Regions from separate parts of the Oryzifoliimicrobium ureilyticum genome, predicted to be linked through region 1. Evidence: riboswitches for the same ligand, from Rfam matches in the RefSeq annotation. Region 1 holds a riboswitch; the other holds the start of a gene.
The links. Region 1 has a riboswitch for thiamine pyrophosphate ahead of thiC (phosphomethylpyrimidine synthase ThiC). Riboswitches for the same ligand answer to the same signal wherever they lie in the genome.

Region 1 (7,693 bases):
CAGATGTCCACTTCCGACAAAAATCCTTCAACAATCCGGCAAGGCGGTCCTGGTTCCTCACATGAAAACGCCGCGGCTCCAGTGGAAATAAAGAAGCCACCTGCGGCTGGTGATCGCCAGTCCCGCAGCCATGTCTCCAGCGGCGGCGGGGAGCAGGACAGTCACCATACACATGAGGCAAACCGGAAATAGGCCGCCCTTCTAAGAACAGATCGATGCCCGTGCCGGTTTTGCGCTGGCTCGGGCGCGACCGCGACAATGACGCAACGACACACTTCATTGAGCGCAATGACCTGAAACGGTTGAGCAAAACCGAGGAGTCATCGGCTGTTAACCAGGAATCGCATTGGCGTCCTGGAGCGGGAAATTATTAGGGGATGACCGATAGTGTGGGCTCTCACCTTTCGTAGAGACCACCATGATCAAACTACGACATAGTTTTTCGCTGACGCAATCCATTTTCATGGTTGTATTCCTTGTGCTTGTTGGCGCGCAAGGCACAGGGATTGTGGTAGAAGCGATTGACGAGCGAAATGAAATTGAAGAGACGGCGGAACGTCAAGCTGTTGCCGCTCTAGATATGCTCCAATCCATACACACGCAAGTCATGCGCGAACGTAGAGCAAATGATGACAGCGCGTTACAAACGCTGAAAGGGGCGATGGAGCTCTTCTCCAACCAGTCGAATGGGACGCGTCTCTGGGTGTTCATGGGCCCGAAATTGCTCGATTATCAGAACTCCATCGGTGCTTCTGAAATCGCCCCTCCGCTTGACGACATCGATGAAAAGGTCAGCCGCACTTCAAAGATGCATAAAGTCGTCGAAGGTAATACCTTTCGATACACGCGGCCAATTATCCTTGGCCGCGGTAGTGCCTCCGACCAAAGCTGCGCGGAGTGTCATACAAAGTTAATGAATATCATGCCGGGGGAACTGATTGGTGGATACAGCGTCGCAACCGACATTTCCGAGAACATATTAGGCTGGCAGCAAAGCATCTTTAAGAGGGTGCTCGGGACTTTGATCACCCTTATCTTGATGCTTGCGGTCATTGCGTTTCTCATAAAGCGCTTTGCGCTTCAGCCGCTCTCCAGGCTGACGACCTCAATGAGGCTATTGGTCGCAGGAACGACTGACGTGGAGGTTGGCTTTGAGAAACGCCGCGACGAGATCGGGGCTCTTGCCGACGCGCTGCGATATTTTCGTACGACATTGATCTCCAGCCGGCGGTTGGAGGCGGCGAATGCCGACGCTGAACGCCAGCTTGCCTATCTGGCCTCCCATGACAAGCTCACGGGACTGGCAACCAGAAGTCTGTTCGTCGAACGCGTTGCTGCAGCACTTCGCAGCGAGGAGCGTGGGGACAAGGAAGTCGTTCTCGCCTGTATTGACATAGACGGCTTCAAGAAGTGGAACGATACGCTGGGTCATACCGGCGGTGACGCCATCATCGAACAACTTGCCGAGCGGGTTCGCAGATTGGCGGGAGAAAATGGCGCGGCGGCACGCCTTGATGGCGATGAGTTTGCTCTCCTGCAAATGAAGGACGCAGGGATATCCCCACAAGCGCACGGTGACGCGCTTATGACCCAATTGAAAAGACCCTTTCTTATAAATGGAATGGAGATCAAACTTAACATCAGCGTCGGCATCTCGATTGAGCAGCTTGCCGACACAGATGAGGAGATGCTGCTCAAACAGGCCGATGTTGCGCTTCGTCAGTCGAAGGCGGAAGGATTGTCGAGCTACAAATTCTTCTGTCAGGACATGAATGCAGCGGTCGAGGCAAGCCGCCAAATTGAAGCCGACCTGCACGAGGCATTCAGAAAGGGGCAGTTTGAGCTTCACTATCAGCCGCTGGTATCCAGCAAAAGTCGCAAGATAATCGGTGTCGAAGCTTTGATGCGCTGGCATCATCCGGCGCGCGGCTGGATTGGCCCGGCTCAATTCATTCCGATCGCTGAAGCCACGAGGCTGATCGTTCCGCTCGGTAAATGGTTGATGGAAACAGCATGCCAGCAGGCGATGAACTGGCATGGCTTGACGCTCGCCATCAATGTATCTCCTGCGCAGTTCAAGGATCCCGACTTTGTCCCCTTCGTGCGCGATCTTCTGGCAAGGACCGGTTTTGATCCCTCTCGACTGGAACTGGAAATCACCGAGGGACTGCTCCTCGATAATAGCTGCAAGCCTCTCGAAAGCCTGAATGCGCTAAAGTCCTTGGGTGTGAAAATCGCAATGGACGACTTTGGGACGGGCTTCTCGAGCCTGACATATCTGCAGAAGTTCCCATTCGATAAAATAAAGATCGACCGTTCCTTCATCAGCTCGCTGGAGAGCGACCGGAACTCTCTTGCCATCGTCCGCTCTGTGTTAGGTCTTGGCCATAGCCTCGGCATTATCACCACCGCAGAAGGGGTGGAAAACCGCGAACAGCTTGAAATCTTGTGCGCGGAAGGCTGCGATCAAATGCAGGGATACCTGTTCTCCAAGCCGTTGGAACATCTCAAATTGACGAGTCTGCTGATGACGTGGGAGGAAACTCCGGCAGCTTCGCCGCCGCCGAAAAAGGTCAAGGCCAAGCGCCCTCGCCTAGCCACGACGACTCAGCTTTAACATATTTCATTCCTCCGGCGATCAGAACAAAGCAGTTATCGTCCCGAATTGCATGATCCGTTGCTCCAGATCAGTTCCTTCCAAGTTGTTGCAACATGACGCGATTGCCCGCCGCAGCCACGCTTTCGGACGACCGGTTGTCACGACCTGATGCCGATCGGCCTGACCGAGCGGACACTTGTTGCGGTGTCATCCTTCTTGACAGGTAGAATCACGAGGTCTAGCCTTATCGCATTCACCAGGGGTGTCCCGACAAGGGGCTGAGATTCCGCTGGGCCTTGATTGGCAGCGCGGTGACCCGTTGAACCTGATCCAGTTCATACTGGCGTAGGGACGGTGCAAGCGCTGTTATGAAAAGCTCCCTTTTTCCGGGAGTCCGATTCCAGCCTCCTTGATCCTTCCGGCTAACATGACTGGGTCTCCAACTTTTAAATTTGGAGCCTCATAATGAATATCGCCCCTCAGCTTCCCAAGCTTACCGTAACCACAGGTCCGCTTCCCGCCTCGCAGAAGGTGCACGTCGCGGGGGAAATCCATCCGCATATCCAGGTCCCGATGAGGCAGATCAGCCTTCATCCGACATCGGGTGAGCCGCCCGTTACCGTTTACGATAGCTCCGGGCCTTACACCGACCCTGCAGCTGAGATCGCAATCGACGCCGGCCTTCCTGCATTGCGGCGGGCCTGGGTGCTGGCACGCGGCGATGTCGAAGCCTATGAAGGGCGCCAGGTGAAGCCTGAGGACAACGGCTTCGTCAGCGCAGATCGCCTGACGCCCGAGTTCCCTGTCCGGAACCAGCCGCTCCGCGCCAAAGGCGGTAAGGCCGTAACCCAGATCGCCTACGCGCGTGCGGGCATCATCACCCCAGAAATGGAATTTATCGCTATTCGCGAAAATCTGGGCCGCAAGGCAGCCAAGGAGGCGCTGAAGCGTGATGGGGAAAGCTTCGGGGCGCATATTCCCGATTACGTGACGCCGGAATTTGTTCGCCAGGAAGTCGTGGCCGGGCGCGCCATCATTCCAGCCAACATCAATCATCCCGAGGCCGAACCGATGATTATCGGCCGAAACTTCCTCGTGAAGATCAACGCTAATATCGGCAATTCAGCCGTCACCTCCTCGATGGCGGAAGAAGTAGAGAAGATGGTTTGGGCGATCCGCTGGGGCGCCGATACCGTCATGGACCTTTCGACCGGCCGTAACATCCACAACATCAGAGAGTGGATCGTTCGCAATTCGCCGGTGCCGATCGGTACGGTCCCACTTTATCAGGCATTGGAAAAAGTCGGCGGCATTGCCGAGGATCTCACATGGGAGGTCTTCCGGGACACGTTGATCGAACAAGCCGAACAGGGCGTGGATTACTTCACTATCCATGCCGGCGTGCGCCTTCCCTACATCCCGCTCACCGTCAATCGCGTCACTGGCATTGTTTCGCGCGGCGGATCGATCATGGCGAAGTGGTGCCTGCATCACCACAAGGAAAGCTTCCTCTACGAACACTTCGAAGAAATCTGCGATATCTGCCGCAGCTACGACGTTTCCTTTTCTTTGGGTGACGGTTTGCGCCCGGGATCGATTGCCGATGCCAATGATGCTGCCCAATTTGCGGAGCTGGAAACCCTGGGGGAGCTGACGAAGATTGCCTGGGCCAAGGACTGTCAGGTCATGATCGAAGGGCCTGGGCACGTGCCCATGCACAAGATCAAGGAGAACATGGACAAGCAGCTGAAAACCTGCGGAGAAGCACCCTTTTATACACTCGGCCCTCTTACCACCGACATCGCACCCGGTTACGATCACATCACGTCTGGAATCGGCGCCGCGATGATCGGTTGGTTTGGCACCGCGATGCTCTGCTATGTTACGCCAAAAGAGCATCTTGGTCTGCCCGACCGTGATGATGTGAAGACCGGCGTCATCACCTACAAGATTGCGGCACATGCCGCCGATCTCGCCAAAGGCCACCCCGCCGCGCAGGTGCGTGACGACGCTCTCTCGAGGGCCCGTTTCGAGTTCCGCTGGGAGGACCAGTTCAACCTGTCGCTCGACCCCGAAACGGCTCGCAACTTTCATGACGAGACCCTGCCGAAGGAAGCGCACAAGGTTGCGCATTTCTGCTCGATGTGCGGCCCGAAATTCTGCTCAATGCGGATTTCTCACGATATTCGAGCCGAAGCGCAGAAGGAAGGTATGGAAGCCATGGCTGCCAAGTATCGTGCCGGCGGTGACCTTTATATGCCGGCGGAAAGCATGCCCGGAGCAGATTGATGCAACGAGTTCTGATCCAGGGAGCCGGCGTTGCCGGCTTGACGGCAGCGCTTGAAATGCGTCGCCGAGGTTTTGCCGTCGAGATCATCGAAAAAGGTCCGGCAGCGGGACTTGGTGCATCGCATTATGCGGGCGGCATGCTGGCTCCCTATTGCGAGCGTGAATCGGCCGACGAGGCTGTTATCAAGCTCGGCCGCAATGCAGCCGATTGGTGGGCGGCCGAACTTCCGGGGGAAGTTCACCGCAATGGGACGCTTGTCGTAGCGCAGCCGCGCGATCTGCCTGAGCTTGAAAGATTTGCAGCCAGAACGCGAGGCTTTCGCCGCATCGAAGGACCTGAAATTGCAGCTCTCGAACCGGCCCTGGCAGGCCGCTTCGAACGGGCGCTTTTCTTCGAGGACGAAGCCCATCTTGACCCTCGAAAGGCTCTTACCGGTCTTGTCGCAAAGCTCCGCGCACAAGGTGTGATCTTTCACTTTGAAGCACATGAAGTCCCGATCGGCGAAATCTACGATGCTGTGATCGATTGCAGGGGGCCCGCCGTGATCGCCGACCTACCGCAGCTCAGAGGCGTGCGGGGCGAAATGCTCTATCTGCACTGCCGCGACCTGACTTTGTCTCGGCCCGTGCGGATGCTGCATCCGCGTCACCCGATCTATATCGTACCGCGGGAAGACCATCGTTTCATGGTTGGGGCGACCATGATCGAGAGCGAGGATGATGGCCCAATCACCGCGCGCTCTATGATGGAATTCCTGAATGCGGCCTATGCCCTGCATCCATCGTTCGGGGAGGCTCGCATTCTCGAGACGGGAACAGGCGTGCGCCCGGCGTTTCAAGATAACCTTCCTCGTGTTGCCAAAACAGCAGCTGGCTTTTTCGTTGGCGGAATGTATCGCCACGGCTTTCTGCTCGCTCCGGCACTGGCGCAGGAGGCCGCTGATCGCCTGACGCGCCGCTTCCACAAATCCGAGAGGCTGACGGCATGAGATTGATCGTAAATGGCGAACCGGAAACAGTCACCGCCGATACGCTGAGCGAGCTTCTGGCACTGCTCGAGTTTGAAGGCGAGTGGTTGGCAACTGCGGTCAATGGCGAAATCGTCCACCGCGAAGATCGCGCTGCGCTTCAGTTGCAGGAGGGCGATCGCATTGAAATTCTGTCCCCTATGCAGGGAGGATGAGCCATGTTGAAACTTTACGATACCACCGTTTCTTCGCGCCTTCTGCTTGGAACGGCACGCTATCCTTCTCCGACGGTATTGGCGCAGGCCGTTCAGTCCTCCGGCAGTGAGATCGTTACCGTCTCGCTCCGGCGCGAGACGTCCGGCGGCAAGACCGGTGGCGCGTTTTTCAATCTGATCAAGGAACTCGGCGTCAGGGTTTTGCCCAATACTGCCGGCTGCCATAGCGCGCCCGAAGCAATTCTGACAGCGAAGATGGCCCGCGAAGTCTTTGCAACCGATTGGATCAAGCTGGAGGTCATCGGCCATCACGACAGTCTGCAGCCAGACGTGTTTGAACTGGTCGAAGCAGCGCGTATTCTGGCTTCTGAAGGCTTTTCCGTTTTCCCGTACACCACGGATGATATTGTGGTAGCCGAGAAATTGCTGGCTGTTGGCTGCCAGGTTCTCATGCCCTGGTGCGCACCGATTGGCAGCGCTGCCGGGCCGCGCAATCCGGCTGCACTGACCGCAATGCGGGCCGCCTTTCCCGAGATCCCGCTGATCGTCGACGCCGGAATCGGACGGCCCTCGCACGCGACGACAGTGATGGAACTCGGTTATGATGCGGTCTTGCTCAATACCGCTGTTGCCGGCGCAAGCGACCCGGCTTCCATGGCGTCGGCATTTGCTAAAGCGATCGATGCAGGCCACCTTGCCTATCGATCAGGCATGCTGGAGCCGCGTGACATGGCCGTGCCTTCGACGCCGGTCATCGGTAAAGGGGTCTTCGCATGAAGCTCGACCCATTCTACCTCATCGTAGACAGTTCCGCCTGGATCGCGCGGCTGGTTCCTATCGGCGTCAAACTCGTGCAACTGCGAATCAAGGATCGTCCACACGAGATTCTGTCGAAAGAAATCCGGCGCGCGAAGGCAATCTGCGCCCAATATGGCTGTCAATTGATCGTCAATGACTACTGGGAGATCGCAATCGATGAAGGATGCGACTTTGTTCATCTTGGCCAGGAAGATCTCGTGGAGGCCGACTGCGCAGCTATTCGCCGTGCTGGAATAAAGCTCGGCGTTTCCACACATGACGACACGGAGCTGGAAAAGGCGCTTGAAGTGGAACCCGATTACGTCGCCCTCGGCCCGGTCTGGCCGACCATTTTGAAGAAGATGAAATGGGCGCCTCAGGGTCTTGATCGCGTGAAGACATGGAAAGACAGGGTGGGAAAAGTTCCATTGGTCGGAATCGGCGGAGTGACTGCCGAACGTGCACCTGAGGTGCTGCGTCACGGTGCAGATATCGCTGCTGTCGTTACCGACATCACGCTCAATGCAGATCCGGAAGCACGGACAAGGCAATGGATTGAGGCGACAGCAGACTGGCGCCCACGAAATGCGACCTAAAGGCTTTAATCTCAGAAGCGGCAACCCTTCCGATTGCGTAAATCGTTCGATCACCTAGTGGCCTTGAGATCGATATTTATGGGACAACCCACCGATCCGCGAAAAAAGGGTGAGCATATCGGGGACGGTCATTCCGACGACTGCCTGCCTATGCTACTGCATGTCTCGCTCAGATGAATTTCTTTGAGCGAAACGACGATGCATCAGAACATCAACGTACGGCAATAT
Region 2 (7,693 bases), on a different contig from region 1:
GACGCCTCCTAGCAGGAGCCGGGGCACAAAGCGCGCGCGTTCACCGATCGAGGCTGCAAAGCGAGCATGAATGAGCGTTACGCTGACCGTCAAGGCGCACATTGCCGAAAGAAAGGATATCGTCAGGCTCATCGATAAAGCCCTCCAGAAGAGCGCCTCGCCGACAAGCCGCATGAGATCAGCTTTCAAACCGCTGATCACGATCGATAGCAAAGGAGCGCCGATGAACAGCACGGCTGCCAAAATGACCGACGAGTCAATGATCTTGGATGATTGCGAATGACCGTCCAGGCGCCTCAATCGCTTCCCAACCGTGACGCCATCTTCAGCTGCTCCCGCAAAAAACTGCATGAGAGCCAATATCAAACCCGTCATGCAGACCTGCAACACACATAGAGCAACGGCACGGGCGGGATCGAAGTCAAAACGAAGCGCTTGATAGATTGCCACCTCAATCGTGGTTGCCGCCGGCCCTCCCCCCAGCATGAGGACAAGGGTGAAGCTGGCGGCACACAGCATGAAGATCAATCCTGCAATGCCCGGTAAAACCCTTTTCAGCAGCGGCCACTCGATGAGCCGAAAGACAGAAAACGGCGACATGCCGAGAACGCCGGCGGTCAGCCAATATTCGGCAGGTGTCCTTTCCAGTTGGGCGAGCATCAGCCTGCAGGCGAGCGGCAGATTGAAAAAGACGTGCGCGAGCAGAATACCCGCCAAGCCATAGATGCTGATGGGCTCGAGGCCAAGTCCATGTTGAACGATTGCATTCAGCCATCCCTGCCGGCCCCAAACGCCGACCAGGCCAAGTGCCCCGATCAGCGCAGGTAATCCCATCGGAATCGCCATAAGCCGCAAAATCCAGCTTCTGCCTGGAAAATGAGGCTGACGAGCGAGCGAAAGAGCCACCGGCAGGCCAAGCAGGATCGATAAGAGCGTCGATAAAATGGCCTGCGCCAAAGTGAAGCGCAGGATCTTGAGAATGTAGGGATCGGCGAAGATTGCACTCCATTCGCCATCGGTAGCGAACAGAAGCATGAAGACGGCAAAACTGATGAAAATTGAGATGCCGGCGAGGACGCCGGACCCACCGGCAATGGCAACGCGGCGTTCTGCCGTCGTCAGAAGCATCAATTCAAGCTCATGGCTTGAAGCCACTCATCGATCCAGGCTTTCCGGTTATCAGCAACGGTCTTCGGATCCATCAGGAACGTTTTCGAAGGCTGAACGATCTTGCCGAACGCGTCAGGCAACGGTGTCGATGTCGCAGCGACAGGCATCATCCAGTTATTGGTAGGAATGGTGTCCTGGAAGCCGGTGCTGGTCATGAACTTGAGAAAATCGGTGGCCAAGGCTTTATGCGGCGCGTTCTTCATCAGGCCAGCGACTTCAATTTGAATGTAATGTCCTTCGGAAAAAGCGGCAGCCTGATAGCGATCCGTCTTCTCGGCGACCATATGGTAGGCAGGCGACGTCGTGTAGGAAAGCACCATCGGTGCTTCACCCTTGGTGAAAAGTCCGTAAGCTTCCGACCAGCCAGGCGTAACGGTCAGAACGCGCTTCTTCAGTTTTTCCCATGCTTCAGGTGCTTTATCGCCATAGACGGATTTAACCCATAGCAGCAGACCAAGTCCGGGTGTGGACGTGCGTGGATCTTCAATCACGATCTTCTGCGAAGGATCGCCTTCCACGAGTTCGTGCAGGCTCTTGGGCGGGCTCTTGATCGCTTGCGTGTCGTAAACGACGGCAAAGTGCCCGTAGTCATAGGGCACAAAGACATCATCGGAAAATCCGCCCGGCACTTTGAGTGCGCTCGTGTCGATGCCGCTTTTATCGAACAATCCTGTGCGGCGCGCTTCCTCGACCAAATTGGTGTCGAGCCCAAGAGCGAGATCAGCCTTCCCACTCGCCCCTTCCAGTTTGAGGCGCGACAACAGAGCCACGCCATCAGCGACGCTAACGAAGTTCACCGTGCAGTCGCAGGTCTTTTCAAACGCCGCTTTGACCTTGGGACCTGGTCCCCATTCAGAGGTGAAGCTCTCATAGGTGTAAATCGTCAGCACCTTGGCTGGTGTCTGTGCGTGAACCACCACATGCGATGTAGTGAGGATCGCCAGAGCTGAAAGCGCCCTGACAAAAAATGGAGCTTGCGGCATACGCCTTCCCTTATACTGTGTGCGGAAGAAAGGGGCGGCCAGTGCCACGCATCTAATCCCTCCGCCGGTTTTAACCGGATCAGGTTCCGCGGGTTGGCTTTGCGCCTCTCAGCCCCTTCCTTTTCGGAGAAGAGCACCCCGTTAGATCTCTGTCATGATGTATCGCTGCCGTTCGTTTCTGACAAGAGCCGCAGCGAGGAACGGCTCACTCCGCCGGCGCAGCTTTCACAATACCCGGCAGCTGCACAGGCTTCAGCATAATTGCAGCGATCAAACCAACCAGCCCCATGGCACAGGACGTCATGAAAAGAGGCGAGAACGCCGCGGCATAGGCCTCCTGCACAAGGATCCTCGAGGCCTCCGGCAACGCTGCCATCATTTTCGGCGTCAATTCCTCGATCCGTCCTGCTCCCGGCAGAACAACATGACTTGCTCCGATAGAGGCGCCGATGATCGCCCCATAGATCGATATCGCGATCGAGGCACCGCCCATCCGCGACAGAGTTACAGAGCCGGTTGCGGCACCGACATCGCGTGCGGGTGCAGCATTCTGCACCCCGATCACAGGGACCTGCTGCGCCAAACCAATGCCGATGCCATGCAGCAGCATCAGCAACCCGACAACCCAACCCGGCGTGCCGTAATGGAGTTGGCTAAGCACAGCAAAGGCGAAGGTGCTGATGGTCAAGCTTGCCACGGCAAAGGGTTTATAGCGTCCTGTCCGCGAAATAATGCGACCGGCTGAAATGGAGCCGCAGACAATCCCGCCCGTCAACAGGATGAAAAAGCCGCCAGCGGCAGACGGTGACAGGCCCGTCGTCGTCTGCAGGAAAAGTGCAAAGTAATTCGCCATCCCGATGGCAATGCCGCCGCTCATGACCGAAATGATCAAGAGGAGCGTAAAGGTCGAATTTCGAAAAAGCGGAATGGGAACAATGGGTTCGCTTGCCTTCCGCTCCACGAAAACCCAAAGGCTTGCCGCAACAATACCGATGGCAAGGACGATCGCGGTCTGCGGGGAAAACAGCGAGCCGAAGAGGCTCGATCCATCCGCTGCAATCACGATACTTGTCGTGACGGTCGCAAGAAGCAGAGCACCGGCATAATCGATCTTGGGGCGCCGATGCGGTTTGCGATAGGGCAGCATCCAGGCAAGTCCGAGCAGGACAATCACCCCGATCGGAATATTGACAAGGAAGATCGAGCGCCAGCCGAACAAGTCGCTCATCGTGCCGCCGAGAACCGGACCGATTGCGCCAGAGGCCATCAGCACCAAACTGGAGTAACTTTGGTAGCGCGCGCGCTCGCGAGGCTCGAAAAGATCGGCATTGACGGAGAAAATCGATACCATAATGCCGCCGCCGCCCAGTCCCTGCAACACGCGAGCGGCAATGAGGGTATCCATGGAAACGGCTAGACCGCAAACCGCAGAGCCCACAGTGAAGATGGCGATCGCCGTCATCATCACATATTTGCGCCCGAAAAGATCACCCAGCTTCCCATAAAGCGGCATGACGGCACTCAGAGAAAGAAGATAGGCAGACCCGATCCAGCCAAACCTCTCAATATGCCCGAACTCTCCGACAATGGTTGGAAGGGCGGTCGAGACAATCTGGTTGTCGAGCGTCGCCATGAACATGGCCGTCATCAAGAACAGAAAGAGTATGATCTTTCGCCGCGGGTCGGTAACGAGCGGTTGGAAGGTGGCTTGCATGTCCATGAGTGGCACCTCAATAAGATCGTCCAGATATGTGCTTTTAGCATATAAATGTCAATATCAAGGAATTGCGCTCAGCATATTCTATTGCGCCTTCACTTCTGCTAAGCTGACAACATGGTAGAAGAAGATATTCAAGAACGCCCCGTCCTCGAAGTATACGTCGAGTCGATCGGTGAGAGCATGAGCCGCATGCGGCTGCTGACCGCACGGCGGATCATTGCACGCTTGGCTGTCAGCACCGTCGCTCCGGAACTTGAGGTCTCGCATCTGGATGCGCTTCACGCCGTTGTGCGCGCCGAGCAAACAGGTGAAGTGACCGTGGGAACCGTGGCAGAGGCATTGCGGATAGATCCGTCGAGGGCCAGCCGCATCGTCTCGGATATGGTGAATCGCAATGTGCTCCGGCGGAAAGCATCGCAGAGCGACGCGCGACGCATCGTTGTTGTGGTGACCGCGAAGGGTCAGAAGCTGCTTTCGGAACTGCGCAGGCAGAAACTGTCAGTCGTCTCGGAAATCGTTAAAGATTGGCCTAAACAGGACACCGAACGTTTTGCGGCCCTCTATGAGCGCTATATGAATGGCCTAGAAGAGGTCATTTCGACACGCGGCAAAGAAATCGCCGAATCCTCCGAAAGATGAGATTTGTTTGACCAAGATCAAACAGGGTCTGCGCGACATCCGTTATATTCCGTTGAGACAACAGAGGGCGAGCGTTCACGGGAGGCGAAAGCTTACTCTGCCAACGATGAAGGCTCCTTGCGGCGATTGAATTCGGACGGGCGTCGGGGCGCCTATCCGATGCTGGAATGCGGGATGCGCCTCGCGCGCGACGCAGGTCCAGCTTTTACGGGGCGTCTGCCTGTTTGGCAGCGCCCCTTTTCTTTTTGCCTGGCTTTGCGCTATGGGCATCTCCATGAGCTTATCAGCATTCACCATTCTGCTCGGCGGCGAGCTTGAACCGACAGAGCGCGTTCGCGCTGCGGTCGCTGAAACCCGTGTTATTGCGGCGGATGGTGGTATTCGTCATGCGGGTAGCCTTGGGCTGGTGCCTGAACTTTGGGTTGGCGATTTCGATTCCTCTTCCGAGGATCTTCAGGCTGCCTTTCCTGATGTGCCGCGTATGCCTTATCCCGCAGCCAAGGGTGAGACGGATGGAGAGATTGCGATTGGTGCGGCCATCGCAAGGGGTGCCCGCCGCCTGATTTTAGCAGGTGCGCTGGGTGGCGAACGATCCGATCACGCCCTGCAGCATCTTGCCTATGCGGTCAAACTTGCTGAAGACGGTTATGAGGTTCTGGTCACCACAGGACAGGAGGAAGCCGTTCCACTGGTGGAGGGTGCTATCGAACTTGATCTGCCGCCAACAAGTCTCTTTTCCGTCGTTGCATTTGGTGCCCTTGAGAAGCTTTCGATTGACAACGCGCGCTATCCGCTGGCGATGTTCAACCTTCCCTTTGGTTCGTCGCGAACCATTTCCAACGTGGCTGAGGGTAAAGTGCGGCTGACCCTCAAACATGGTCGGGCTATAGTGATTGCTCGACCTTATGACCTCTCCGGAGTATAATTTTTGGCGCCTCCTATCCTGAAACTGGACAATATTTTCCTGAGCTTTGGCGGCACGCCGCTGTTGGCCGGTGCGGACATGCAGGTGGAGCCTGGAGACAGGATCTGTCTCGTCGGCCGCAATGGATCGGGCAAATCGACCCTCCTTAAAATTGCCGCAGGGTTCGTCGAGCCCCAATCGGGAGAGGTTTTTCGCCACCCTTCAGCAACCATCCGCTATCTGGAGCAGGCTCCCGATTTTGCTGGCTTCGCCACCGTTCGTGCCTATGCAGAAGCGGGCCTTGGTCCAAGCGATGATCCCTACCGCGTGACGTACCTCCTGTCGCATCTCGGGCTGACAGGCGATGAGGACCCCAAGAACCTTTCCGGAGGGGAAGCAAGACGTGCTGCCCTGACGCGTGTTCTGGCGCCCGAGCCGGATATTCTCCTGCTGGACGAGCCGACGAACCATCTCGATCTGCCGACGATCGAATGGCTGGAAGGCGAGCTGCAAAAAAGCCGCAGCGCGCTTGTGGTCATCTCGCACGACCGGCGCTTTCTTGAGCGGGTTTCGACCGCAACGATCTGGCTGGATCGCGGCTTCTCGCGCCGTCTGGACAGGGGGTTCGGCGCCTTTGAAGCCTGGCGCGATGAAGTTCTGGAAGCAGAAGAGGTCGAACAGCATAAGCTCGGCAAAGCGATCGAGCGGGAAGAACATTGGCTACGTTACGGTGTCACGGCCAGACGCAAACGCAACATGCGACGCCTGGGTGACCTCCAGACCATGCGTTCCCAGTATCGCGGCCATCGCGGTCCTCAAGGAACCGTACTAGCGACCGTCACGGAAGGGCAAGAATCCGGCAAACTGGTCATCGAGGCAGAACGGATCGAGAAATCGTTCGGAGACCGCCAGATCATTGCGCCTTTCTCCATCCGCGTGCATCGCGGCGATCGGATCGGTCTGGTCGGCCCCAACGGCGCAGGTAAGACAACGCTTCTCCAACTGCTCACTGGCAGTCTGCAACCCGATGCCGGCACGATCAAACTCGGCACCAATCTGGAAATCGCGACGCTGGACCAGAAGCGCGAAGATCTGGACACGGATGATACGCTCGCAAATTATCTGACGGATGGACGCGGTGAAACGCTGATCGTCAATGGCGAGCAACGCCATGTCACAGGCTACCTCAAGGATTTCCTGTTTCAGCCGGAGCAGGCGCGCACGCCGATCCGCAACCTTTCCGGCGGAGAGCGCGCGCGAATGATGCTGGCAAGAATGTTGGCGCGTCCCTCCAACCTCCTGATCCTTGACGAGCCGACGAACGATCTCGATATCGAAACGCTCGATCTCCTGCAGGAGATCGTCGCAGGCTATGCGGGCACCGTCATTCTCGTCAGTCACGATCGCGACTTTCTCGATCGCACGGTCACGTCCACCATTGCGCCTGCCGTGCCCGAAGCCCCCGATGGCCGCTGGATAGAATATGCCGGTGGCTACAGTGACATGCTCGCGCAGCGCAAAGGCGCAGCAGCCGAGCGCAAGAAAGCGGAGAAGGCAGAGCCCGCCAAACAGACTGAAACAGCCTCGGCCAGCAACGCGAAGGGCAAAGGCAAGCTGTCGTACAAGCAGAAGTTCGCGCTCGATAATCTCCCGCTGCAGATGGCCGAAAACGAGAAGAAGATTGCGGCACTGGAAGAAAAGATGGCTGATCCCAATCTGTTTTCGCGCGATCCCAACAGCTTCAATCGGATCGCCGGAGATCTTGAAAAATTGCGTACCGATCTGGCGCGAATGGAAGAGGAATGGCTCGAGCTGGAAATGCTCCGCGAGGAACTTGAGGGCTGACGCGTCTTAAGCGCAAAGATCTCGCTTGAGCTGACCCAACACGCCTTCAATCAAAAGCGTATCCTAAGCTGATCGCTTCGCCTGACAGAACGCTAAAAGAAAGATTGTTCTCTTACTGGGCCACACTGCAAGCTCGATTGGTTTCAGGGCCGGCGATCCAACCGGCCCTCCGGGGGCTCTACCGAAGCGATCAAATCGCCGGCGCGGTCTCCCGCGGCGCACTCTGCTTTGCCTGTGTTGCCGGCTGCAATGATTGGAGATGCAGAATGCGAGGCTTGAAAGTCTCCGCGAAAGCCGTCGAGCGGCCCATATAGATCATCGTTGACTCGGGAAGGCCGCCAAGCAGCGACATCATGACGGACTGACGTTCAGGCTCGAGACTATCGAGCGTTTCGTCAAAGACGATCCAGCGTGGCTTGGACAAGAGCAGCC

Region 2: another riboswitch for thiamine pyrophosphate. It lies ahead of thiB (thiamine ABC transporter substrate binding subunit); the one in region 1 lies ahead of thiC (phosphomethylpyrimidine synthase ThiC).

The regions. Positions count from the first base shown of each region.
Region 1 covers NZ_JBBBVQ010000021.1:686-8,378, forward strand. Annotated here, with positions in the region: gene VQ830_RS28860 (hypothetical protein) at 1-192, shown strand, start outside; gene VQ830_RS22895 (EAL domain-containing protein) at 419-2,617, shown strand; TPP riboswitch at 2,848-2,969, shown strand; gene thiC (phosphomethylpyrimidine synthase ThiC) at 3,065-4,888, shown strand; gene thiO (glycine oxidase ThiO) at 4,888-5,877, shown strand; gene thiS (sulfur carrier protein ThiS) at 5,874-6,071, shown strand; gene VQ830_RS22915 (thiazole synthase) at 6,075-6,848, shown strand; gene VQ830_RS22920 (thiamine phosphate synthase) at 6,845-7,465, shown strand.
Region 2 covers NZ_JBBBVQ010000005.1:142,794-150,486, reverse strand. Annotated here, with positions in the region: gene thiP (thiamine/thiamine pyrophosphate ABC transporter permease) at 1-1,128, opposite strand, end outside; gene thiB (thiamine ABC transporter substrate binding subunit) at 1,128-2,153, opposite strand; TPP riboswitch at 2,193-2,304, opposite strand; gene VQ830_RS09340 (MDR family MFS transporter) at 2,359-3,873, opposite strand; gene VQ830_RS09335 (MarR family winged helix-turn-helix transcriptional regulator) at 3,988-4,512, shown strand; gene VQ830_RS09330 (thiamine diphosphokinase) at 4,787-5,437, shown strand; gene VQ830_RS09325 (ABC-F family ATP-binding cassette domain-containing protein) at 5,441-7,261, shown strand; gene VQ830_RS09320 (ABC transporter ATP-binding protein/permease) at 7,452-7,693, opposite strand, start outside.